Regions from separate parts of the Candidatus Clostridium stratigraminis genome, predicted to be linked through region 1. Evidence: riboswitches for the same ligand, from Rfam matches in the RefSeq annotation. Region 1 holds a riboswitch; the other holds the start of a gene.
What was found. Region 1 has a riboswitch for FMN ahead of ribD (bifunctional diaminohydroxyphosphoribosylaminopyrimidine deaminase/5-amino-6-(5-phosphoribosylamino)uracil reductase RibD). Riboswitches for the same ligand answer to the same signal wherever they lie in the genome.

Region 1 (12,860 bases):
TTATAATTTCTTGAAAGTCTTTCCATATCCATAAAAATAACATCTTTAAATTCATCAAAAATGCTGTCCAGATGCTGCATTCTGCGTTACCCCCATATAAATGGATAATAGTAGATGGACTCAATAAACTTAAATTCATCTTCCCTATAATATATGAAAGTAGCTATTAAGAGTGACAATGAGTGATTTTTTATTAGTTTATTTTTGAATAAAGAACTACAAACTTCTAATAATAAGTACATGACATTTGATTAGGAGGCATTGATGAAAATTTATCTAAAATTATTTATATATTTTTTAAGTATGCTTTTTATAGCTTTAATACAACCTCATAATATAAAAAGCTGTGAATTAAATACTTATCGTCCTGTTACTTTTCAAACCACCTATCAAAAGGATGCGGTTGAAGGGAAGAAGGTTATGTATATAACCTTCGATGATGGACCAAGTAATGATGTCACTAATAAAATCTTGGATATTTTAAAAGAGAATAATGTAAAAGCCACCTTTTTTCTTATAGGAAACCAAATTGATGATTGCAAAGATGTAGTACTTAGAATTCAAAGTGAAGGTCACAGCATAGGATTACATACCTACACTCATAAATTTAAGAGAATTTATTCAAATAAAAACGCATTTATAAAGGAAATGTTAAAATGCAATGATAAAATTAAAGAAGTTACTGGGGTTTCCTCCAATATAATCAGATTTCCTGGTGGAAGTCAAAAACATCTTACTAATTCGTTTGTGGAAAAACTTCACAGCTACAATTTTAAAATTTATGATTGGAATATGGAAACCGTTGATGGTTTAAGGCCTAAGGCCTCACCAGATAGATTATACAGGGAAGCTACTAAAGGCAGCGAAGATCTAAGGAATATAATATTACTTTTACATTGTGATTACACTCATAAAAATACCTGCAGGGCATTGCCTAGGATAATTAAATATTATAAGGATAAGGGCTATGAGTTTAAAGCCATAACTGATGATACTCCTGAGCTTTATTTTCCCATAACAAAAAAAAGCTAAAAATAGGTACCGCTCATTTCAAAATGGGTGGTACCTTCTTTATAAATTACATTAATACAATTCTAATTAATTGATAAAACACTTTAATATATTTACATCGATGCCAGTAAATTAGCCATTTCAATAGCTGTAACTGCTGCATCATAACCTTTGTTTCCTGATTTAGTTCCAGCTCTTTCTATTGCTTGTTCAATGGTGTCTGTAGTTAAAACTCCAAAGATAACAGGCACTTCAGTTTCTAATGAAACACTTGCAATACCCTTTGATACTTCATTGGATACAAAATCAAAGTGCGGTGTAGCACCCTTTATTACTGCTCCAAGGCAAATAACTGCGTCATATTTTTTGGATTTAGCCATTTTCTTTGCGGCTAGCGGGATTTCAAAAGCTCCTGGAACCCAAGCTATTTCTATTTCATTTTCCAAAGCACCATGACGTTTTAGGCCATCTAAGGCTCCAGATAAGAGTTTTCCACCAATAAATTCATTAAATCTTCCTACAATTATTCCAAATTTTAAACCTTCTGCTATTAATTTACCTTCATACATTTTCATTTTACTTCCACCTTTCTCTTTTTTAAGTTTATAATTTTTTAATTGGCAAATTAGTACAAGCTTTTGCTTGTTTACATATTTTTAATACTTTTGTCAATTATACAAGTTCTCCATTTTTAAATTAATTATAATTATTTTTTATCAAAATTTAGCATATGTCCCATCTTCTGCTTTTTTGTTTTTAAATAAAATTCATTTCTTTCATTATGATTCATCTGTATTGGAACTCTGTTTGATATTTCTATTCCATAGCCAGTTAAACCAGCTATTTTCTTAGGGTTATTTGTCATTAAATTGATTTCTTTAACTCCAAGATCTACAAGTATTTGAGCTCCTATGCCATAGTCTCTTAAATCTGCTGGAAAGCCTAGGGCTATATTTGCCTCTACAGTGTCCATTCCCTCATCTTGAAGTGCATAAGCCTTAATCTTATTAATAAGACCTATGCCTCTGCCTTCTTGTCTCATGTAAAGTAATATTCCTCTGCCTGCTTCATTTATCTTTTTCAAAGCTGCTGCAAGCTGCTGCCCGCAGTCACATCTTAAGGAACCAAAGGCATCTCCGGTTAAACATTCTGAATGAACTCTAACTAAAACAGGTTTTCCATCTGATACATCACCTTTTACTAAGGCAACATGATGTTCACCATTTAATATATTCTCATAGCCTATCATATTAAATTCCCCATATTTAGTAGGTAATTTTGCTGCTGCAGCTCTTCTTATAAAAACTTCTTTATCCTTACGGTAAGCTATTAAATCAGCAATGGTTATAATTTTTAATTTATGCTCTTTAACATAATCCATAAGCTCTGGTGTTCTTGCCATAGTACCATCTTCATTCATAATTTCACATATTACTCCTGCAGGGTACAAACCAGCAAGTCTTGCTAAGTCTACTGCTGCTTCAGTATGCCCAGCTCTTTTTAATACCCCACCTTCCTTTGCCTCAAGAGGAAATACGTGCCCAGGCTTATTAAAGTCCTTAGCTGTTGAGTTAGAATTTATAACCTTTAAAATCGTAGCTGCCCTTTCATAAGCAGATATTCCAGTGGTACTATCTGCAGCATCAATGGATACAGTAAAAGCAGTTTCATGGGAATCTGTATTGTGATTTACCATTGGCAAGATGTCAAGCTCCCTTAATCTTTTTCCTATAGTAGGCATGCATATAAGTCCTCTTCCATACTTAGCCATATAATTAATAGCCTCTGGAGTAACTTTTTCTGCTGCCATTAATAGGTCCCCTTCATTTTCCCTGTCCTCATCATCAATAACAACTACCATTTTTCCTGCCTTAATATCTTCAATTGCATCTTCAATTGCGTTAAATTTAAACATAAATTTCTCCTCCAATTTTTATTCACTAATATATTATTAGTGCTTTAATCTAGTTTTGAAAAATTTCATCTGAAAACTATCATCAAAAGACCTTTTAAATTCTTCCAATCCAAGCACCCTTTATACAAAGCCATTATCACTAAGAAAATTAAAGTCTATGGTCTTTTTTGCCGGCAATGGTTCTTTATACAATAAAAACTTTTCGATATATTTTCCAACCATATCACACTCTAAATTTACTATGTCACCAGTTTTCTTCTTTATTAGTGTTGTAGCGTCTTTAGTATGCGGAATAATGGAAACTTTGAAGACCTTATCATCTACATATGCAACTGTTAAGCTTACTCCATCAATTGCTATTGAACCCTTTTGCACAATATATTTCAAAATAACTGAAGGTGCCCCAATTGTAAGCCAAATTGCATTGTCTTCTTGTTCAAAAGACTTTATATCTCCAGTGCCATCAATGTGTCCGCTTACCATGTGTCCGCCAAACCTGTCTCCAGCTCTTAATGCCCTCTCGAGATTCACATAAGTTCCCTTAGAAATACTGCTTAAATTGCTCCTTCTCATGGTTTCTGCCATAACATCAACTGTGAATTTATCACTACTATAAGCTGTAACTGTAAGGCATACACCATTAGTAGAAATGCTGTCTCCAAGTTTTACATCTTCTAAAACCTTATATGCCTTAATAGTTATTCGAGCTGACTTTTCTGATTTTATTATGCCTTGAATTTCACCAATCTCTTCCACAATACCCGTAAACATTCATTTCTCACCTCTATCTATTCCTTATTTAGCAAAAATTAATTAATACACTCCTTTTAATATAGCCTCATATTTAATATACCTACTACTTAACATAGCCTTCTATCATTATGTCCTTTCCAAATTGATGAATATCTATGTCCTTAAGCTCTATTGCATCCTTCATAAGTGCTATTCCTTCTCCTCCAACTGGGGTTTTTGCTCCTTCACCTCCAAGGATTTTAGGTGCAATAAATATGTTAACCTTATCTACTATGCCTTCTTCCAGCGCTGTATAGTTTAAATTGCTGCCCCCTTCAAGTAATATACTATCGATTTTTCTTTCTCCAAGAACTTTCATTAGATATCCTAAATCTACCCTATTTTTTTTTATAGGTGTTATTATAGTCTCTGCTCCCTTTTCTTTAATGGCTTCTAACTTCTCTTTATCTGCTTTTTCTGTTACTGCAATTATTGTTTTAGCTTTAGAATTTAAATTAAGCACCTTAGCTTCAAGTGGGATTCTAGCATAAGTGTCTACAATAATTCTTATTGGATCACTACCTTCTTCATCTTCAAGTCTAGTGTTTAACATGGGATCATCTGCAAGCACTGTGCCAATCCCAACCATTATTCCTGCTGCTCTGTGTCTAAGCTTATGAACATACCGTCTAGAAGATTCACCAGTAACCCATTTTGAATCACCTGTGTAAGCTGCTATCTTACCATCTAGTGTCATGGCTGCTTTCATAATGCAGAAAGGCAGCTTTGTAGTTATATATTTTAAAAATATTTCATTTAATTTCCTACCCTCTTCCTCAAGTACTCCCGTTACAACATCAATACCGTTTTCCTTAAGGATTTTTATTCCCTTGCCTGCCACTAAAGGGTTGGGGTCTTTTAAACCAATTATTACTTTCTTGATACCCTTTTCCACAATGGTATTTGCACAGGGAGGAGTATTGCCATAGTGAGAACAAGGTTCTAAGGTAACATATAGTGTGGCACCTTTTACATCATATTTAGCATTTTTAAAAGCATTTACTTCCGCATGGCTGCTTCCATATAATGCGTGATAGCCTTCCCCAATAATCTGTCCATCCTTAACGATAACAGCTCCCACTAAGGGATTGGGATTTGTATAGCCAATGCCCTTTTCTGCAAGTTCTAATGCTCTTTTCATATACTTTATATCCATAAAATTCATCCTTCTTTATAAAATTAGTTATAGATTTTTTATTTCCATTTTTGTAAAGGCATATTCCTAAGTTACAACCAATTTTAAGCAAAATAAAAACCCCGAGAGTTTAATCTCAGGGCATAAAATGCGAGTTAAGCTAATTTCAAACGTATGAATATAACGCAAAAAAATTAGACATCTGCTTTGTAATCTTCTTCCATCCAGACTTTACTGTCGGCTTCGGAATCTAACCGAATCTGCCATAAGGCTCGCGGGCTATACCGCCGGTAGGGAATCAAACCCTGCCCTGAAGATTTATTTAATTTTACAGTTTCATAATATCAAAGTATAAATGTTTTGACAAGTAATAAATTAAATTTTATTCAGCATTTCTTGAAAATCTTACTGTGCAGCCATAACTAAAGTATTATATCATCTAAAGCTCTCTTAGGTACATGATGAACCTTATTTTCATCTCTCCAATATTTAACATCACCAGAAGTTCCCATTTCTTCAAGTACGACCTCTTCCTTTGGAGTCCCTAAAGCTATAATAAGTGCTATTTCATATCTATCTTCTAATTTTAATTCCTCTGATAATTTTTTCTTATTTATATTAAATATAAAACATCCACCTAATCCTTTTTCTATAGCACCAAGAAGTATACTTTGTCCTGAAATGCCTTCATCTTGAGCCATTCCACTGCCAAGAGTCTTGTCCTTAAGCATAACTATATAGGCACTTGGTTTTTCACCTTCTTCAGGGCCATTCCAATCCTTTAAATATCCAGCCCAGCCTAAAGTTGCAAATATTTTTTCATTGGTCTCCTTCGTATTTGAAAGAAAATATTTTAGTACTTGTTTATTGGCACCAGAAGGGCTTAGTCTCGCAAAATCAATTAATTCTCTTAAGGTCTCCAATTCTATTGGCTTATCTTGATAAAACCTTCTATATGATCTGTTTTTTCTTATTAAATCTCCAATCATTCCATCACCTCATTTATTTTATTATTATAAATAAATATTAATGCTAATATACTTGAAAATCAAGTTACCAGTTTTCACTTTCCTATTGCTTGCATAAATAGTAACTAACTTAATTACAATGCTACTTATCCAAACTATTGAGCCGCAAGAACATCCCATGCTACATTAAAATTTATTTAACTAGGTCTTATAGTTCTCAGGTGGCACTATGTAAAAGAATAGCATATATTAAAGTGATGTAATATTTTAAAGGGAGCTTAACTATGTATAAAAAAAACGAAATACCAGACTATGTAGATGTTAATTATCCACTAATTTGCCCCATGATGGATAATGGGTGGTATAGGGCTGAGGATAGGAATATTAAGCCTCCAATCCAGCCAATTCCACAGCCAGCACCTCAGCCTATGCCTCACATGCCACCAATGAAGCACTCAATGCCAGCACCTCAGCCTATGCCTCCGAAGCATGTTGAGCCAATAAAACCACTTCCACCGTTAAAACAAGAAATTACTTTGCAGCCAAAGGTAGAACCAACACAATTTCAATTAAATATTGAGCCTAAAGTGGAACCTCAAAATTTCGGATTAACCATACAGCCAAAAATGGAACCGAATAAAATGGAATTAGACATCGAGCCAAAAATTACCCCAAAAATGGAGCCAAGTAATATGGAACTTAATATAGCACCAAAAATGGGAGCTATAGTTATGGAACCAATAAAAATACAGTTGAAAATAGAGCCTGTAGTACAACCGGCAAATTTGAAGCTAAATGTTGAGCCAGTTGCAAAACCAATGCCTATGCCTATGCCACAGCCACAGCCACAACCGAGGCCACCAATGATGCCTTGTCATCCAATTATGCCTTGCCATCCAATGCACCCATGCCATATGCCTCAAATGCATCATGAGCATCATAAAACAAGCTCTGATTCAATGCATCATGGATGTCATAATTCAAGCTCAGACTCCAAGCACATGCACCACCATCAACCTACGATGATGGATCCTATGATGATGCAGCCTATGATGATGGATCCTATGATGATGCAGCCTATGATGATGGATCCTATGATGATGTGCCCTATGATGATGCATCATGGACATCATAATACAAGCTCTGATTCCAAGCACATGCACCACCATCACCCAATGATGATGCAACCTATGATGATGGACCCTATGATGATGGAATCCATTGGAATGAATCCGATGATGGATCAAATGCCTATGGGCCAGACACCTATGATGCCCCCAATGAATCCAATGATGATGCAGCCTGTGAAAATGAAAGATATTTTTGAAGACTAAAATCAAATCATTTCAAAATATTAATAAATAGTAGAACTCTACAATAAATAAAGAAGGCAAAAAGAGCTTTATACTATTTCTGCCTTCTTTGTTATTTCTGCCTCTTCAGCCTTAATTTTAAAACCTCAGCCGTCATGGAAATTGATATTTTATTTTTATCTTCAAGTCTAATGCAGATTTAACGCTGTTCTATTTAATATATTCATCTCCAACCAGTGTATTTTTAATTAGCTCTGTTGGAATTGTGAATTCTACAATTCCCATAACTCCTGGACCTACTTCATATTTATCAAAGGATATTACTAATTTACCTTCTTGATTTATATAGAAGCTCTGATTTTCTGCTATTTCATTAAAAACTGGGAATACATCCTCCTTGCCATCTATGTGGACCCAATAGGTTTTGCTATCATCGGCTTTCATTTGCTCTATCATCTGTGTTTTAATATAATTACTTATTGTTTTTACATAGCTGTTATCCTTAAATAAGCTGGGTAGTGTTATCAAAACCTCCCTTTGCTTGTCAATGGTGTCATATTTCATTGTTGTTGAGGAAGACGCAGCTGTGTTTACTACATAACGGCCTACTGATAGTATATTCTCATTATCTGTCTTAACAATATAGCCGCTGTCTACACCTAAATGTGCTTCGCTTTTTCCCTTTAACTCTTCTATTTCCTTTGTAAATTCTTCATACAGCTTTTTATTTTCAGCAAGATATTTTTCATTCAAGCTGCTTTCCAGGTCTTTATTTTTTAAACCTTGTATAGCAGGAGTTTTTATTTTTGCATTATAGTTTCCTTCATCAACAACATATTCCTTAAAGGCTATGATTCTTACAATATTACCTACAATAGGAACCTTTGCTAAGTTCCTTGCGAAAACAGGACTGCTATTAACACCAATGGTTAGTGCTGCTATTAAAACAGCAATTGAAGCAGCTGTTATACTTATTCTTCTTAAGGTATTATTTTTCTTTACTCCTGCCTTTTTTAAAGCTCCTTTTACTATAAAGTCTAATTCTTTTGGAATGGGTATTTCAAGATATTCCTTTTTAAGCTCAAATAGATCTTTATTCATCCTATTAACCCCCTAAGTATTCCTTATTCTGCACGTAATAATTATTAATTATTACGCCTTTGGTATTCCTTGTTAAATTCATTATCAATTAATTTTAGCCGTAGCTTCTCATGGGCCTTATATAAACGGTTTTTCACTGTGCTAACATTTTCATTGAGCACCTCTGCAATTTCCTTCAGCTTTAAATCTTCAAAATATCTTAGAATTATTACACTTCGGTAAGCATCGGGCAGATTATTCAATGCTATTTTCAAGTCAAAGTCTTCATATTGGTCTATGGCTTCAGATCCAAAACTTTCTAGAACCCTTTCATCTATAATCTTTAGTTTCTTTTGTTTTCTTAAGAAATCAAGAGAGGTATTTATAATAATCCTATAAAACCAAGTTTTTATATAGCTTGGTTCTTTCAATGAGTCCATAGATGAAATTGCCTTAAAAATGGATTCTTGTACAATATCCAAAGCATCTTCAACATTTCTTACATAGCTATAGGCCAATCTATAATGACTCTCCTTATTTTTAATAACAAACTCAACTATTTGCTTTTCTAAACTGCCTCTACTCATTCCCCTGAAGTTCCCCTTCCTTGTTATAGATACGTATCTTAACTTACTTTCACTTAATAGACGCCTGCTTAAATGAAAAAGTTTAATTATTGAACATAGTCTTAAAAAATATAACCTTACATCAAAATAGTTTAAGCTTTATTTCTTTTGAATTATCTCCTAAAAAATTAGTTTAACCAACTAAATTAAAATAAGCCAAGTGTATTCCTCTTGACTTATATGCTTTCTTCTTAAAGAATTTTCTCCATAATAGTAACTATATAGCTTTGCTTTACATATATCAATATACACTTCTTGTGACATTTAATGTATTAGTAAAGAATATACTTATAATGGCTTAAGTAATTAAAATAGGAGAATATTATGATAAAAAGGCTAAAATTTATAAGCCAGTCCTTAGAATTAAATTTATTTTTCCTTCGAATAATGAAGGAACATTCTATATTTTTAGAGGCAGCTTTTACCCCTAGAGACAAAAACTTAGCAATGTTAGCTGATAGCTTTAAGAATGAATTTACAAGATTATTATCCCATACAGCAGCCTTATCAAATGGAGTTATTTCTGAAAAGGCATTGCAATCCAATGAGTTTGTAACTAAATATACTGCAGCAGCAGAAAAGGCAACTCAATATTTTACTGGCATTTTCATAGACCCTGGTGTAACTTCTATGGAAGGTTCTATAAGACCTGGTATAGATAACAAAGGTATATCAATGCTGGAAGAACAGGTTTATATGCTTAATAACAGTTCTCTCGGTGCAACTAATAAAATTATCAACTTCAAAAAAAAGCTTAGAGCTGATGTACTCAATTGCAGGATATTTACAACAAATTACCCCCACTTAATAAATCACATAATAAAAGAAGCTGTGACCTTTACTGAGCTTTTAAAAAGATTACAAAGTGGAAATGAAATCAATAGTAAGAAAGACATATTAAAGGATGAAATCTTTTGGGATGACATAATGTCGGAACATTCCTTCTTCATAAGAGGAATGCTTGATCCTACAGAAGAGGAATTGTTCAATATGGCAAATAACTTTGGGAAAGAGTTTGAGGCCTTAAGTAAGGAGGCCTCAGAGGCATACAAATCAACTCTAGAGACTGCTGCCCTTACTAACAATACTCTTAAGGAGACTAGTAAACTAAGAGACTTTAAGGCCCAAGCTACAGAAGGACTATTAGGCTGTAAAATCAAATCTATAATTCTTCCTCTTTTAAGTGATCACGTGCTTCGTGAGGCAAATCACTATTTAAATCTTCTAGAAGATTAATGGCATTCACATGAGTTATTACTTATTCATAAAAAGTAATAACTCATGTGGATGCCATTAAAATTTATTACATAGCATAAGAAACTAATTCTCTTATTTTATCCCTATCTGTGTAATCAACTGGCTTATCATATATTGCAAGCATACCTATTTCATCCTTAGTTAAATCTTCTTTCTTTTTCTTATTAATTTTCCATTTAAGTATATTCATAAGAAATTTATCAAAGGGATTTAATTTACTATAATCAAAGCCGCCTCTTAAATAAAAGAATCTAATAGACCTTTGCTGTTCTTTTGTAAAGTTCTTATCCCTGACTTCCTTAATTACAGCTTCACTTGAAGGTGATGCCCCAGTAGCAAAGACCACTATTTTTTTATCCCTTATTTTATGAAGATTTTGTGTTATAAGCTTTATGCCTCTAATACCTACGGCATGCAAGGAGCCTCCAAAAATTATGGTATCATAGGCATCCATCATATTAGCTGTTACCTTTGATGCATCAAAGATATCCGCTGATAAGTCCTTTGCAATCCACTGCGCATATTTCTTCGTAAAGCCTGTACTTGATTTATAAATTACTACAGTTTTCATTTAATCATCTCCTATAGACTAACTTAAACTTTATTATATGTGGGTTCTTTTACATTCTTTATAATAAGAATCAAAAGATATATCAGCTTTTATTACTTTAACAATGCTTAATGTCTTCCATTTATCATGTCTGTCATAAGCTCAACATGAGAATTAATAAGCCTTTCCTTTTGTTCTTCCTTTGTGTCCTTTTCCGTTATTAGCCTTATAATAAGCCCAAAAGTTGCCGCCCATACAATCTGTGCAGTAAGTTCTGCTGCTTCATCTTCTAAAATATTGTCCCCACTTAAGTCCTTCACAAAATTACAAAGCAGTGCTAAAGCCTTTCTTTCTATAGAAGCTCCCTTAAAAAGCACTGAAGTATGTGAAAGTACCTCTGGTGTAGTATTCATCATTACAGTCTTGTATTCATCAGGCATACTTAAGGCTTTAAGTATATATCTCTTTAGCAGTTTTTTAAATTTCTCTTCAGGTTTATCAGATGAATTTTCTAAAGAAAATAATTCTCTTAAAATTTTTTCATAGCCCTTTTTCATAAGTATGTTTATAATATCTTCCTTATTCTTAAAGTAATGATATATTATAGCCGGTGAATACTCTATTTTAGCCGCAATTTTTCTGATTGAAAGCTTATCAACACCTTCTTCATCCATAATTTCACTTGCAGCCTTCAAAATAATTTCACGATGCTCATCTTTTTCGCGTTCTTTACGTTCCTTAATTCCCATTTATGTCTTCCTTTCATTGAACATGTTAAATTGTTAAACACTGTTTAATACAATAATATCACTTCTAAATTTGTAAGTCAATAGAAATACTAATATTTGTTTACAATTATTTATAGTCGGTTAGCTTATTAAGCATCAATAAAGTATAATCCTAATAATTCTAAAATATAAAAGCCGCAAAAGGCTTCAATCTCCTTTTGCGGCTTATGCTAATTCAGTAAATTTATTATAATGTTTCAATGGCATCCACATGAGTTATTACCTATTATTAATAAGTAATAACTCATATGGATGCCATTCTCATTAGATTATATTATTTTCGTATAAAAATTCAGTATCTCCCATAATTTCTTCGTAATCACCATCTCTAATAATGGTATGGTCATTAGAAAATACAATTGCTCTTTTAAATACCCCATTTACATATTCAAAATCATGGGTGGAACATATTATGGTTTTTCCGGCCATATTAATTGCTATCATAAACTCTCTTAAAAATCTTTTAGTTTTAGGATCAAGCCCATTTAAGGGCTCATCAAAGACGTATACCTCAGGATTTAAGACTACAACAGATGCAATAGCAACTTTCTTCTTTTCCCCGCCGCTTAAATGATAAGGCTGTCTATTTTTTAACTCTTCAATTTTTAAAAGCTTTAAGGTATCTTCTACTCTCTTTTTTACTTCATCCTCCATCATTCCCATTTGTCTAGGTCCAAAAGCAATTTCATCATATACATCCGAGCAAAAAAGCTGAGCCTCAGAATTTTGAAATACAAAGCCTATTTTTTTATGAAAGGCTTTAGAAAATTTATCATCTTGTAGTTTCTTAGAATTAATTTCTTCACCCTCAAAAAATAAAACTTCCGCTGGTAGGATTTATTAAACCATTAATGAGCTTCATAAAGGTAGACTTGCCACTTCCGTTTACCCCTACTAAGGCAATTGCCTCACCTTCATTTATTGTAATATTGATGTCTTTTAATGCTGATGTATTATTATCATAAGAATACGAAACATTACTTATCTCTATCATGTAATCACAACCTATCTAAGAAATATGGCAGTATAAATGCCCTAAAATTATTAAATATTAATGCTCCTAGAAATTATTATATATAGAAATAGGCTAGTACAAATGCAGTCATAACTATTATACAAATAAAATCAGCTACTTTAAATTTAAACTTTTTAAATGCTCTATATTCTCCAGTAAAACCTTTGCATTCCATAGCACCATACATTTCTTCTGACATTTCCTTAGATTTTATAAACATAGTGCCAATAATTCCTGAAAGTGATGCACTTTTATAATTACTTTTTCCTACAGATCTTAATTTAAGTGCATAAATCATATTTAAGGAAAATTCGCCTAAAAGAATTATATATTTAATGGTTATATCTAGTACAAAAATAAACATATCAGGTACTTTAAACAGCTTTAAGGCTCCTAATAGATCATTCCAC
Region 2 (12,860 bases), on a different contig from region 1:
GCCTTATTTGAAAATAAGAATCACAATAATATTAGCAATATCAATTTTTTTACCTTTAGTAATCTATTTTACCTTACCAAACTATACCTATAATAAGGGCAAAGAGATAGTTAAGCAGAATTTAGCTCAAAGCGAAAATTATTTGTTTACTGATTTAACCTATGCTAGTGATACTATTCCTGTTATTAATAATCCTAAGCAATTGTTTGTCTCAAATAGAGTATATTATTATGAAGTTACTTTAAAGGATGAGAAAAAATATTTTATTATTAACCCACTAACAGGTGAATTAAAAGAGTTAGCAAGAAGCTACTGGGGAAGCAATTAAAATTATACTCAATTATGTGAGGAATAACATTCAATATATTTGGAGGCGGCTTATGAAAGCAATGGAGTTATATAATCAATTAGAAAGAGATTTTATTTTTAAAGAATTGCAGGATGATTGGGCTAGATATATGGGGGAAGTAGAAGAATATCTTTGTCTTAATTTCAAAGAAAGAAGTATGGGACTTGTCTGTGACTTTACTAAAGAAATTAATAAAGTTTACTCAGCTGTATTTCCAACTGAAGAAATTATGCAAAAAATTATAGATGATGGAACAACTAATGCCATGTTATTTGTGCATCACCCATCTATTTGGGATAGTAGAAGAGCACCGAATTCATTTTATCAGATGAAAAAGACATTGTTAGAGAAATTTAAAGAAAATAGAATTTCAATATATAATTTGCACGTTCCGTTGGATAACTTCAGCCAGTATTCAACTAGTGTAACTTTAGCTGATGCTATAGGAATAGAAATTGAAAAGCCATTTGCTAAATACCGGGGAGCATTATGTGGTGTAATTGGTAAAACTGAGTGCAAAAACATAGAAGAATTGCAGGATAAGTTTTCTAAAGTACTAGGTCATAGTACAAGCCTCTATTTATATGGAAATACTAATATTAAAGATGGTAAAATTGCAATAGTAGCTGGTGGTGGAAATAATGAGGATACTGTTTCTGAAATGATTGAAAATAAGGTTAGTATACTAATTACAGGTATAGCCACAAATAATAATTCAGAGGTTCATAGACTTGAGCAAAAAAATTCTATAAATGTTTTAGGGGGAACGCACTACTCTACTGAAAAGTTTGCATGCCAGAAGATCTGCAGTTACTTTGAAAAACTTGGACTAGCTTCTACTTTTATTGAAGGGGAACCAATATATGAGGATCTGTAAAAAGTGAGGCTATAATGAATAGTATAATGAGATAAATTAAAATAATTTACTTACAAGGAGGTCAAAAGATATGGAAGTTAGATATAATGCTCCGACCGCAGAGGAATATATTTCTTTAAGGCTTAAAACAGGGATGGGGACAAAAGATTTATCAAAAGTTGAGATTGCTTTAAAAAATTCATTATTTATAGTTACTTTGTGGGACAAGGATAAACTTATTGCCTTTGGAAGGATTGTAGGGGATTATGGAATAACTTATGTTGTTTCTGATATTATGGTGGATCCAGAATATCAGCGTAAAGGCCTTGGAAAAATAATTATGAAAGAAATCGATTCATATTTAAATCAAAATACTGATGAATATGCTTATGTATGCTTAATTGCTAATAAACCTGCAGATAAGCTATATTCTCAATTTGGATTTGATTATACAGAGCCAAAATCTTGTGGTATGAGAAGAAAACAAAAATAAATTGGGGTGAGAAAATGACTGATGTAAGATTAATAATTCCATCTAAGGAGTATGAAAAGGAAGCATATGAATACATACAAGAATTTCTAGAATATAATTCGGAAATCAATGGAACTGGAGGGCTAGATCGATACCATAATTATGATGAATGGCTGCTAAAAATTGAAAAGGACATGGACTTACCTAAAATTCCAGAAGGCAGAGTACCTGCGAATACATATTTTTTTGTTAGAACAATTGATAATAAAATTCTTGGAATGATTAATATAAGGTATAAATTAAATGAATTTCTATTTAATGAGGGCGGAAATATAGGTTATTCAATAAGACCTACAGAAAGAAGAAAGGGATATGCAACTTTAATGCTTAAGCTAGGTTTGCAAAAATGCAAAGAATTAAATCTAAATAAAGTTTTAATTACCTGTGATAAAATAAATATTGCTTCAGCTAAGGTTATTCAAAACAACAATGGAATATTAGAAAACGAAGTCTATAGTGAAACCTTTTCTGAAATCATTCAACGATATTGGATTAACTTATTAATGGTGAAAACAACAGAAACCGCGGATGGAATAATATAAAAATCCCATTCCACAGTTTCTGTAGACACAGTACATAAAGAATCTAAAAGTTTTTAAGGTTCTTTATGTCCTGATAGTATCATCAAGAGTGTTAGTGATAAATTTTTAAGTTGTTGTTTTTAACTCGTTTTTACAATTTGGACAAGTCACTGTTAAATTACCTTTTCCTTTAGGTATTCTTAACCTTGTAGGGCATTTTGTACAGTTTATTACAACATAATCTATTAAATGTTCTATTTTATCAGTATCCAATCCAACAACTACTTCATCTCCAATAATAAAAGCTGGTACACCTCTAATTCCTCTTTTCATGAGCTCAGCTCTGGCTAATTTATCTGTACTAATATTTTTTTCTTGGTAATCGATACCTTTTTCTCGAAGATACATCTTCGCAGTAAAACAATGAGGTCAGGTACTTGATGTAAACATTGTAACGTTTTTCATAATAAATAATCCTCCTCGATATATTACTATATTTATATATTACGATTTAATTATATTATTTGCTATAGATTTTTAAAAAAAATAAAAATATTTATTGACTTTTACGTTACGTAAAGGTGTATATTTAGCTTGTAAGAAAATTAAAGTCACTAAATGATTATTTGTATCATTAAAATATTGGAGCAAAAGCATTAAAACCATTTAGGGCATTAAAAAGTACAGGAGGGTTTAGCGGTGGAATATACAGTGCAAAAACTAAGTAAAATGGCAGGAGTAAGTACACGTACATTGAGATACTATGATGAAGTAGGAATTCTTAAGCCGGCAAGAATCAATTCATCAGGCTATCGCATTTATGGGCAGGAAGAAGTTGACAGGCTGCAGCAAATTCTTTTTTATAGAGAACTTGGTGTAAGCTTAGAGAGTATTAAAGATATTATTACTTCACCTAATTTCGATGGAATAAAAGCACTTAAAGAACACAAGTCTAAACTCCTGGAAAAAAGACTACAGTTGAATATACTAATTTCTAATGTTGAAAAAACTATTGAATTAAAAGAGGGGAGAATTGAGATGTCAAATAAGGAAAAATTTGAAGGCTTTAAGAAAAATATGCTTGAAGAAAATGAAAAGAAATATGGTAAGGAAATACGTGAAAAATATGGTGTTGAGGCTATTAATAAGTCAAATAAAAAACTTAAGGGTATGACAGAAGAAGAATATAATGAAATCACAAATTTAGAAAAGGAAGTTATGAAAACTTTAAATGAAGCCTTTACGGCAGGTAATCCAGCTTCAGAACTTGCTCAAAAGGCAGCAGACTTACATCGTCAGTGGGTTAGCTTTTACTGGGACAATTATAGTAAGGAAGCACATGCAGGCCTAGCACAAATGTATGTTGCTGATGAAAGATTTACTTCTTATTATGATAAAGAGCAGCCAGGAACAGCAGAATTTCTAAAAGATGCAATACTGATTTATACTGGAATTAAATAAGAAAAGGGCCGTAATGATAAAGACTAGGTATTTTATCATTGCGGTCCTTATTTTTATCTTTCATGCAATATAGGAGATACACTCTTGTATACAGCCAAGGTTACAATTGAAACAACAAATACTTTTAGAATATTATAAGGAACAATAATCCAAATAATAAAGGAATTTAGGTCTTTAACATTATGGTTTATTGCGGCTCCCATACCAACAACAGCAGAAATCTTAAAGCCTAAAACTGTTTCATATAATGGTAATAGTACGTAGTAGTTAAGCACAGCGCCGGCTAAGGTCATTGCAATTCCGCCTGCGAGTAAACCTAAAAGAGCTCCTTTTTTAGTCTTTTTCTTCTTATATATTATTCCTGTTGTAATGACAAGTACAGATCCAATTATAAAGTTTGCTGATTCACCTATTAGTGCAGTATTTCCTTTGAATATTGCATAAAGTATATTTTTAATTAATTCAACTAATACACCAGCCATTGGTCCGAAGGCAAAGGCCCCCAGAAGAGCAGGTAAATCACCAATATCAATTCTTAAGAAGCTTGGGAATATTGGCAATGGAATTTCAATATACATAAGAATAAATGCGATACAACCTAGTAGGGAAATTTTAATAAGCTTGTTTAATTTGTTATTTTTCATAAATATCCTCCTTTAGAAGATCTTCAAGGGAGTTTGTACAAATGCTTTAGAAAATTAAAAGCCCTGACAAAAAGTCAGGGCAAACTAATCAAATCTAATACACATCTTCTTTCATCCAGACTTTACTGTCGGCCTCGGAGTTACACCGAATCTGCCATAAGGCTCGCGGGCTATACCGCCGGTAGGGAATCCCAATATATGGTCACCCTGCCCTGAAGATAATCATATTAACTTTTACAATTAAATTATACACCATAAATAATAATTTAACAAGGTAACATTAAAAAAACTTTATTAATAAAGTTTGTTAATTCATTTTCAGCACTTCTATTGCTTTTAAGGCAATTTCAAGATTTAGCCTGCTGTCAGAATCATCAATATTAACGCCTGTTATTTCTCTAATCTTCTGTAATCGATATATAATAGTGTTATAGTGCATGTACATCTTTTCAGAGATTTTTTTCATATTTCCATTACATTCAAAATAAATTTTTAAGGTTTTTATAAGCTCTGTTTTATTATCCTTGTCATAATCAATAAGGGGCTTTATATTATCTATGCAGAATTCCATAAGTTCATTTTGAAGACCATCATAAGAAAGTATTCGATAGATGCCTAAATCATCGTAATGTATAATATTACCAGATTTGCTTTTGCTTAAATTTTCTACAATTAATTTAGCCTGCTCATGACTTTTATAAAGCTCAGTAACTCCTTTATAAGCACGGCCTATGCCCATAATAAGCTGGTTTTTATTAAATCTTTTCTGAGCTTCTTTAAGAATATCTGAACAAAAACACAGAACTTCATTTTTTATTACTGTATCACCTTTTGAATTTTCACAGCCGAATAATATTAAAATTCTATCACTTTTATCTACATAAATTATGCTTGCATTTTGGTGTTTAATTTTTCTGTTTATAATAAACATTAAACTGTTAATACTATCTTGTATTAAATTCATATTATTTTCAGTGTGTTTTATTTGTTTATATATATCTTTTAGTGAAATTATAATCAATGCATATTTAAGTTCTTTATTGAAATTAAAGTTTTTTGCCTTTTCCAAGGCAATTGCTTGATTACTTTTATTACTACTTAAAAGATTATCAAAGAATTCAAGCTTATAATTACTTTCCATGTTATACAAAGATAGCCTTTTTACAAATTCTAAGGCTATAATATGTACATAGGATTCAATAAGCATGTTATCAATTGGTGACAAGACTCTATTATCAAGCCATATAAAAATAAAGCCGTAATCAACATTATCTATAACAATAGGTATAGTTCTGCGTTCGGTATATTTACCATTAAAATTATCTCGGCTTAGGTCATAATTCTTACCGCCTTCCTCATGGAAAGTTGAATTTTTTGTGCTTATATAATTATAAATTATCTTTTCTATAATACTTATATGAGTTAGATCTTCACAGAAAATTTCTGTACTGTCCTGCATACTTTCATAGATAGCTAGCGAATTACCGATGTTCTCATAAAGCTTTTTACCTATTTCCTTAAGACCACCCCCCTTTGTCATAATGTCCATTATTTCTCTACTGAATTCTTCTATATTAATTAGCATATTCATTTGATTGTTTATAACTTCAGTGAGGATTACAGAGATTAAATCAGTATGAGAAACACAAAAGGGAAGTTCAATTATAGGAAATTCTAACTTATCAGCTAATTCTATTATATTTGAGGGCAGCTCTCTAACATATCTTCCTACCTTAATGCCAAGACCTACAACACCTTTTTCTTTTAACTTTGGAATTATATCAAGCAGCACATTTATATTATCCTTTATTGAATAAGCAGTAGTAATAAGGAGTTCGCCATCGCTTACCCATTCAATTATATCAGGAACTTCCATAACATTTACCTTTGTTATTCTCTTTGATGAGCCTGACCTGCCTGCCAAAATCTTTGAACCTTTAAGAATGTCTAGGTTTAAAAGATTTTCAATAGATATTCCTAAATAGCTGAACATGATATACCCCCTATAAAATTAACAATAAAGTAGCGCCCTTAAAAAGGCTCATATACCACATTTTACCTTGATTCTTGTAAACAATCAACAATTAATTTATTAAATATTTAGAATATTACAACAAAGGTAAAGAAAAATAAATATAGAATTTAAGTAATAGAATCTTAATAAAGGAATGGTTTACTTTGAGAGCTATTTATATATGTAAGGATTTAATGAATTATATTACAGGGCAAAAGAATTTAGAAGGACAAATCCATTCCGTATTTAAAAATGCCTGTAATATAGCGCTGAATGATAAATTTATAACAATATTAAGCAAAGATAAATATATGGGTCCCATGAGCTTAACTGTTGATGCTGAAGTTCAAACAAACTTTATTAACATAGGGTTTAAGCAAGACTTAAAGATGGAGATAAATGTAAACGGTATCATTTCTTCTAAGGGAAATATTTATATAAATTTACAAAATGTAAAACTATGGGGTTCAGAAGCAGAACTAAAACCTTCTGCTCTGGCTGAGAAGAATATATTAGATAATCTAGTAGTTGTAGAAAATGCAATAATAACAAAAGGTAACCTTTATGGCATAGGGCCGCTAATAAATATTTTAGTTAGTGAAATGCCAGAACTAAATTTGATGACATTTCCCATTAATCATATTGATGCTAATTTTAACTTTATAAGAAATAGATTTATTAATTTCATGAATATAACAGCAGCATTTGATATAGAAAAAATATCTAATGCAGCAGATAAAGTTATAGGTTTTGGTACAGGCCTTACACCGTCAATGGATGATTTTATATGTGGTATGATGATTTCTTTTGTATATTTAGGTGATTATTATAAGTTAAATATTGCAGCTATTTACACATTTAATATGGAGCTAATAAAAAGTGGGCTTAAAAAAACAACTAAGGTAAGCGCGGAAATGCTGAAACATTCAAGTCTTGGAAGGAGCAATGAAGCTGTAAGACAATTATTGCATTCAATTTTACATGAAATAGAAGGGGAAAAAGTAATTAAAGCTTTAATTAATACCATTGGTTTTGGAGAAACATCTGGAACTGATACAGCACTTGGTGTATACACAGGGTGCAGAATAATGACTAATTTAAGGTATAGGAGGTTTTGGCTAAATGATGCTATGCATTGAAACACGAAAAAATACTTACTATGATTCCGTAGCTCTTATGCTAATAACTAAAGAAATTAAGAAGATGCAGGGAGTAAAAGAAGTTATAGTTGGTATGGCTACAGATTTAAATAAGGAACTATGTGCTAATTTAAATTTGTCAAATGAAGAAATAGAGATGCTTACACCTAATGACTTTTTTATTGCAGCTGCTTCAGAAGAAGAAAATGCATTAGAAAAAATAGTAAGGAAGGTAGATGAGCTTTTAAACTCTAAAAAAGATGAAGGTGAAGCTGAAATAAAGGCTCGAACCTTGCAAGGAGCTGTAAAGCAGCTTAAGGGTGCTAATATGGCAGTAATTTCTCTTCCAGGAAAATATGCAGCTGAGGAAGCAAGAAAAGCTCTTTTAAGCAACCTTCATGTAATGCTTTTTAGTGATAACGTAACAGTTGAAGAAGAAATTGATCTTAAGATACTAGGAAGAGAGAAAGGTCTTTTAGTAATGGGACCCGACTGCGGTACAGCAATTATAAATGGAATTCCTCTCTGCTTCGCTAATGTAGTTAGTAAGGGAGATATTGGAATAGTAGGTGCTTCAGGTACAGGTACCCAGGAAGTTACAGTAATAATTGATAAATTAGGTAGTGGGGTTTCTCAGGTTATTGGAACAGGAGGAAGGGATCTTAAAAGTGAAGTAGGCGGTATTATGATGCTAGAAGGCTTTAAGGCTCTAATAGATGATCCATCTACTAAAGTTATTGTTTTAATTTCAAAACCCCCTGCAGCTGAAGTGGCAGAGAAAATATTAGAAATGGTAAAAACTACGGAGAAGCCTGTAGTAGTTAATTTTATTGGTGGAGATAGAAATCAAATAGAAAAAAAGGGAGCCTATGCATGTATTAGTTTAGAGGATGCAGCTCATAAGGCAGTTAGCTTATCTAAAGGTATAGCTTGTAAAGATTTCGAAGGTTTTACTATGGAGGAAGCTTTGGTTGATGAAATAGTTAATAAAGAAGCAGCTAAGCTTCAAAGCTCTCAGAAATACCTAAGGGCATTATATACTGGTGGTACTTTGGCTGATGAAGCTATGAAACTTCTAGGTAAGGAAGGCTATAATATTTATTCAAATATACCACTTAGTCCCGAATTCAAGTTAAAAAATATTCATAAAAGCTTGAAGCATACTTGTATTGATTTAGGAGATGATGATTTTACACTAGGGAAACCTCATCCAATGATTGACCCTATTGGAAGAGTTGAAAGGCTTCCAATGGAAGCTTGTGATGATGAAGTTGCTGTAATCCTAATGGACTTTGTTATTGGCTATGGATCTAATATGGACCCAGTTGGAGAAATGCTGCCTCAGATTATAGAAGCTAAGAGAAACATGGAAGAAAGGGGAAAATATTTATCTGTTATTGGATATATATGTGGAACTGAAAAGGATCCTCAAAGTTATAGTGAGCAGGCTCAAAAGCTTAAAGAAGCTGGTGTTATATTAATGCCATCAAATGCTCAGGCAGTACGACTTACCGCAATGCTTTTAAATAAGATTAAATAAAAAGGCAAAGGAGGTGTAAATTATGTCTCTTGTAAACAAGCTATTTGACAGCGAATTAAAAGTTGTAAATTTAGGACTTGAGTCCTTTTGCAAGGATTTAAAGGAGCAGCATGTATCTTGCATTCATGTAAATTGGAGACCCCCAAGCGCGGCTAGCAAGTTGCTTGGAAGGCTTGAAGAGGAAGATATAAAAGAAAAAATAGAAAATGCTAATAAAGAAGCTGTAAACAGATTATTAGAGGCTCAGCCGGTTATTTTAGGTGTAGGCACTGCAGGCTCAGATATTCCAGGCATGACTAAGAGAACAATCCTTCATGCAGGACCTCCAATAACTTGGGATAGAATGAGCGAGCCGTTAAAAGGAGCAATTGTAGGAGGCCTTATTTATGAAGGGTTGGCTCCTAATGAAGAAGAGGCAAGAGCCTTAGCTGCTTCCGGAGAAATAATCTTTGACCCTTGCCATCATCACAGTACTGTAGGACCAATGGCTGGAGTAGTAACTTATTCTATGCCAGTTTGGAAATTGCAAAATAAAGCCTTTGGAAATTATGCCTACTGCACTTTTAATGAAGGTTTGGGCAAGGTGCTTAGATTTGGTGCCTTTGGAGGTGAAGTTATAAATAGGCTTAACTGGATGGAAAAAAACCTAGCACCAGTACTTAAGGAGGCTTTGGAACTAAAGGGTGAAATAGATTTAAAGACAATTATAGCTCAAATTCTTCAAATGGGTGATGAAGGTCACAATAGAAATAAAGCAGGTACTTCACTTGTATTTAGAGAAATAGCACCGTACATTGTAAGAACTAGTTTTTCAGATGCTATGAAGGCGGAGGTTCTATCTTTTATAGATAGAAATGATCACTTTTTCCTAAATATTTCAATGCCAGCTTGTAAGTGCAGTTTGGATCCATTAATGGATATAGAATACAGTACTATAGTTTATACAATGTCCAGAAATGGTACTGACTTTGGTATAAGAGTAAGCGGTACTGGAAATGAGTGGTTTACAGCACCATGTGAGATCGTTCAAGGCTTATATTTTCCTGGCTTTGATGAAAAGGATGCAAATCCTGATATAGGAGATAGCTGTATTACAGAAACAGCTGGCATTGGTGGTTTTGCAATGGCAACAGCTCCAGCTATAGTACAGTTTGTAGGAGGAACACCTAAGGATGCTATAAATTATACGAACAGCATGTATGAAATAACTTGTGCTGAAAACAATGCCTATAAGCTTCCAAACTTAAACTTTAAAGGAACTCCTACAGGAATTGATGTAAGAAAGGTTATAGAAACTTCAATACTTCCAGTAATAAATACAGGTATTGCCTGCAATAGGGCTGGAGTAGGTCAGGTAGGTGCAGGAATAGTTCATCCACCTATGAAATGTTTCGAAGATGCCTTAAAGGCATTTATAAATAAAATATAAAAAAAGCTGGAGGCGTAACAATTAATAATTGTTACGTACCCAAAAAAATAACTGGAGGCACAACAATTAATAATTGTTGTGTACCCCAAAAAATAGCAGGAGGGTTATAAATGAATATTATTGATACCTTTAAAAATGTAAAGATGTATGATTTAACTCAAAAAATTAGTCACTTAACACCACCTTGGCCAACCTATGAGCCTCTAGAAATTAAATTCTTTAAAAGATTATCTTCAAATGGCGCAAACGGGCAAGTTCTAACTCATTCAAATCATGTAGGAACTCATTTAGATGGATCACTTCATTTTTGTACACATGGAAGAGATATAGCTAGTATTCCTTTAACTGATTTAATAGGACCAGGAGTAGTAGTTGATATCTCTGATATTGCAGAAGACTATGACATTTATACTTCAAAGGACATAATGGAAAGAGCCGATGTAAGAAAGGGAGATATTTTGATAATACACACAGGTTATCATAAATATGCTTGGGATGAGCCAGAAGCTGATGAAGAAAGAGTTATGCTAAGGCATCCAGGACCTACAAAAGAATTTGCTAATTGGTGCAAGGAAATGGAATTTAAGTGGATAGGCGTTGACTGCGGTTCTGCAGACCATCCAATGAATACAAAGATTCGTGAATGGTGTCCAAAAGAAGCAGTTAAAGCAGATAAATTCTTAAAAGCTAAATATGGAAAGGGTTTAGAAGATTTCTGGCCATCTGATGATTATCAATTAATGCACTACGATCTGTTCCCACTTGATATTATACATGCTGAAAATGTTGGCGGAGAAATAGATAAGGTGCTTGGAAAGAGACTAATTATTGGTATATATCCATGGAGATTTGAAGGAGGAGAATCCTGTATTTCCCGTATAGTAGCTTATGATATGGAAGAATAAATAAATTTATATTGAAAGGATGATTAAAAATGATAGTAGATAAAATGGAGCAAAGCTTAAGACCTGTAGAAACCCCATTACCAGAATATCCTGCAAAGTATATTACCCTTGCAACTGGAGAAAAGATGGTTATTCGCCAAATTACTAGAGATGAGGTTCCTCATATATTAGAAGCAGTTAAACCTCTTATGACTGTAGAAAAGGATTTTTATGATATAGTTGCATCAAGAATGTATTCAGAGCTATTAGGCTACTACCGCTATAGAGTTAAAGATGAATATTGTTTAATAGGAACAATAGATGGCGTTATTGTTGGTATTGTTAATGGGCGTACAGTTGATGATAAAGTAGGTATGTCCTATCACACTATGACTCTAAGACAAGGTTTAAGAATAGGAGCTCAATTATTTGCTGCTAAAATGGAATATCATCTTGATTATTTAAATCAAGATGAGGTTTGGATAGTTGCTGAGAGTCCAAATGGCTTTAAGAGATGGATGATAGAATATGAATTAGAATCAAGACCAGAAATTTGGCATGAGCTTGGAGGAGTACCAACTTATGTTTTAACTAAGGCATTATGGGAAAAACATAAAGCTTCAAAATGTACTGGTAGAAGACCAGTTAAGGAAGAACTTCTTAAGACTTCTGAAAACCCAATCCTCCCAGAAACTTATGCACAAATTCCAGGATATAAAAGATGCGAGAAGTAGGAATTGTAGGTGTTGGTCATACTAAGTTTGGTAAATGGGCGGGAGGAACCTTTACTGATATGCTTAGTTTGGCAGCTGTTGAAGCACTAGATGATGCAGGTGTTAAAACCGGTGAAGGACATGGAATCGATCAGGTATTCGTAGCATCCATGGGCTCAGGTATAATAAATAGACAAAGTGGAATTGCTTCAGCCTTGGTTGATACACTAAATTTAAGACCTGCAATGGCTGAAACTATAGAAAATGGTCCAGCTTCTGGAGCATCAGCTATAAAATTAGGTTATATGGCAATTGCTAGTGGCATATGCGACGCTGTACTTGTTGTAGGCGGGGAAATGATGAGAGTTGTAAGTGGCTGGGAAGGCACAGACTTTGTAGCTACAATGCTGCATCCTGAAGCAGAATACAATTATGGTTTAACCCTTCCTGCTTTTGCTGGAATGTTTACAAAGCTTTGTATGGAGAAGTATGGAATAACTGAAAAGGACTTATCCATAGTTTCAGTTAAAAATCATGAACAGGCAGTTCATAATCCAGTAGCACACATTCATGTTGTACCTAATTTATATGCAATTACAGAGGATGAGGATGCTCATGTTATTAATCCTTATGTAGCAGAGCCCTTAAGAATGTATCATGTTTGCCCTGTATCTGATGGAGCAGCAGCAGTGCTTTTATGTGCCATGGATAAGGCAGATAGATTTAGTAAAAAACCTGTAAAAATTGCCGGTATTGGCCAGGCAACAGATACTCATGC

Region 2: it holds a riboswitch for FMN, as region 1 does, so the genes downstream of both, ACJDUG_RS04200 (ECF transporter S component) here and ribD (bifunctional diaminohydroxyphosphoribosylaminopyrimidine deaminase/5-amino-6-(5-phosphoribosylamino)uracil reductase RibD) in region 1, are expected to answer to the same signal.

Annotation. Positions count from the first base shown of each region.
Region 1 is NZ_JBJHZZ010000005.1:26,054-38,913, reverse strand. It holds gene ACJDUG_RS09465 (hypothetical protein) at 1-80, opposite strand, end outside; gene ACJDUG_RS09460 (polysaccharide deacetylase family protein) at 265-1,032, shown strand; gene ribH (6,7-dimethyl-8-ribityllumazine synthase) at 1,125-1,586, opposite strand; gene ACJDUG_RS09450 (bifunctional 3,4-dihydroxy-2-butanone-4-phosphate synthase/GTP cyclohydrolase II) at 1,718-2,926, opposite strand; gene ribE (riboflavin synthase) at 3,047-3,697, opposite strand; gene ribD (bifunctional diaminohydroxyphosphoribosylaminopyrimidine deaminase/5-amino-6-(5-phosphoribosylamino)uracil reductase RibD) at 3,783-4,874, opposite strand; FMN riboswitch at 5,062-5,175, opposite strand; gene ACJDUG_RS09435 (nitroreductase family protein) at 5,276-5,842, opposite strand; gene ACJDUG_RS09430 (hypothetical protein) at 6,106-7,155, shown strand; gene rsiV (anti-sigma-V factor RsiV) at 7,345-8,235, opposite strand; gene ACJDUG_RS09420 (RNA polymerase sigma factor) at 8,280-8,801, opposite strand; gene ACJDUG_RS09415 (DUF2935 domain-containing protein) at 9,165-10,076, shown strand; gene ACJDUG_RS09410 (flavodoxin domain-containing protein) at 10,144-10,668, opposite strand; gene ACJDUG_RS09405 (TetR/AcrR family transcriptional regulator) at 10,776-11,396, opposite strand; partial or broken gene ACJDUG_RS09400 (energy-coupling factor ABC transporter ATP-binding protein) at 11,700-12,429, opposite strand; gene ACJDUG_RS09395 (energy-coupling factor transporter transmembrane component T family protein) at 12,506-12,860, opposite strand, start outside.
Region 2 is NZ_JBJHZZ010000001.1:850,112-862,971, forward strand. It holds gene ACJDUG_RS04170 (hypothetical protein) at 1-328, shown strand, start outside; gene ACJDUG_RS04175 (Nif3-like dinuclear metal center hexameric protein) at 381-1,226, shown strand; gene ACJDUG_RS04180 (GNAT family N-acetyltransferase) at 1,297-1,698, shown strand; gene ACJDUG_RS04185 (GNAT family N-acetyltransferase) at 1,713-2,279, shown strand; partial or broken gene ACJDUG_RS04190 (glutaredoxin family protein) at 2,385-2,675, opposite strand; gene ACJDUG_RS04195 (MerR family transcriptional regulator) at 2,958-3,719, shown strand; gene ACJDUG_RS04200 (ECF transporter S component) at 3,773-4,363, opposite strand; FMN riboswitch at 4,463-4,587, opposite strand; gene ACJDUG_RS04205 (PucR family transcriptional regulator) at 4,671-6,356, opposite strand; gene ACJDUG_RS04210 (oxamate carbamoyltransferase subunit AllH family protein) at 6,542-7,516, shown strand; gene fdrA (acyl-CoA synthetase FdrA) at 7,500-9,056, shown strand; gene ACJDUG_RS04220 (YlbE family protein) at 9,079-10,485, shown strand; gene ACJDUG_RS04225 (cyclase family protein) at 10,596-11,390, shown strand; gene ACJDUG_RS04230 (hypothetical protein) at 11,420-12,103, shown strand; gene ACJDUG_RS04235 (thiolase C-terminal domain-containing protein) at 12,091-12,860, shown strand, end outside.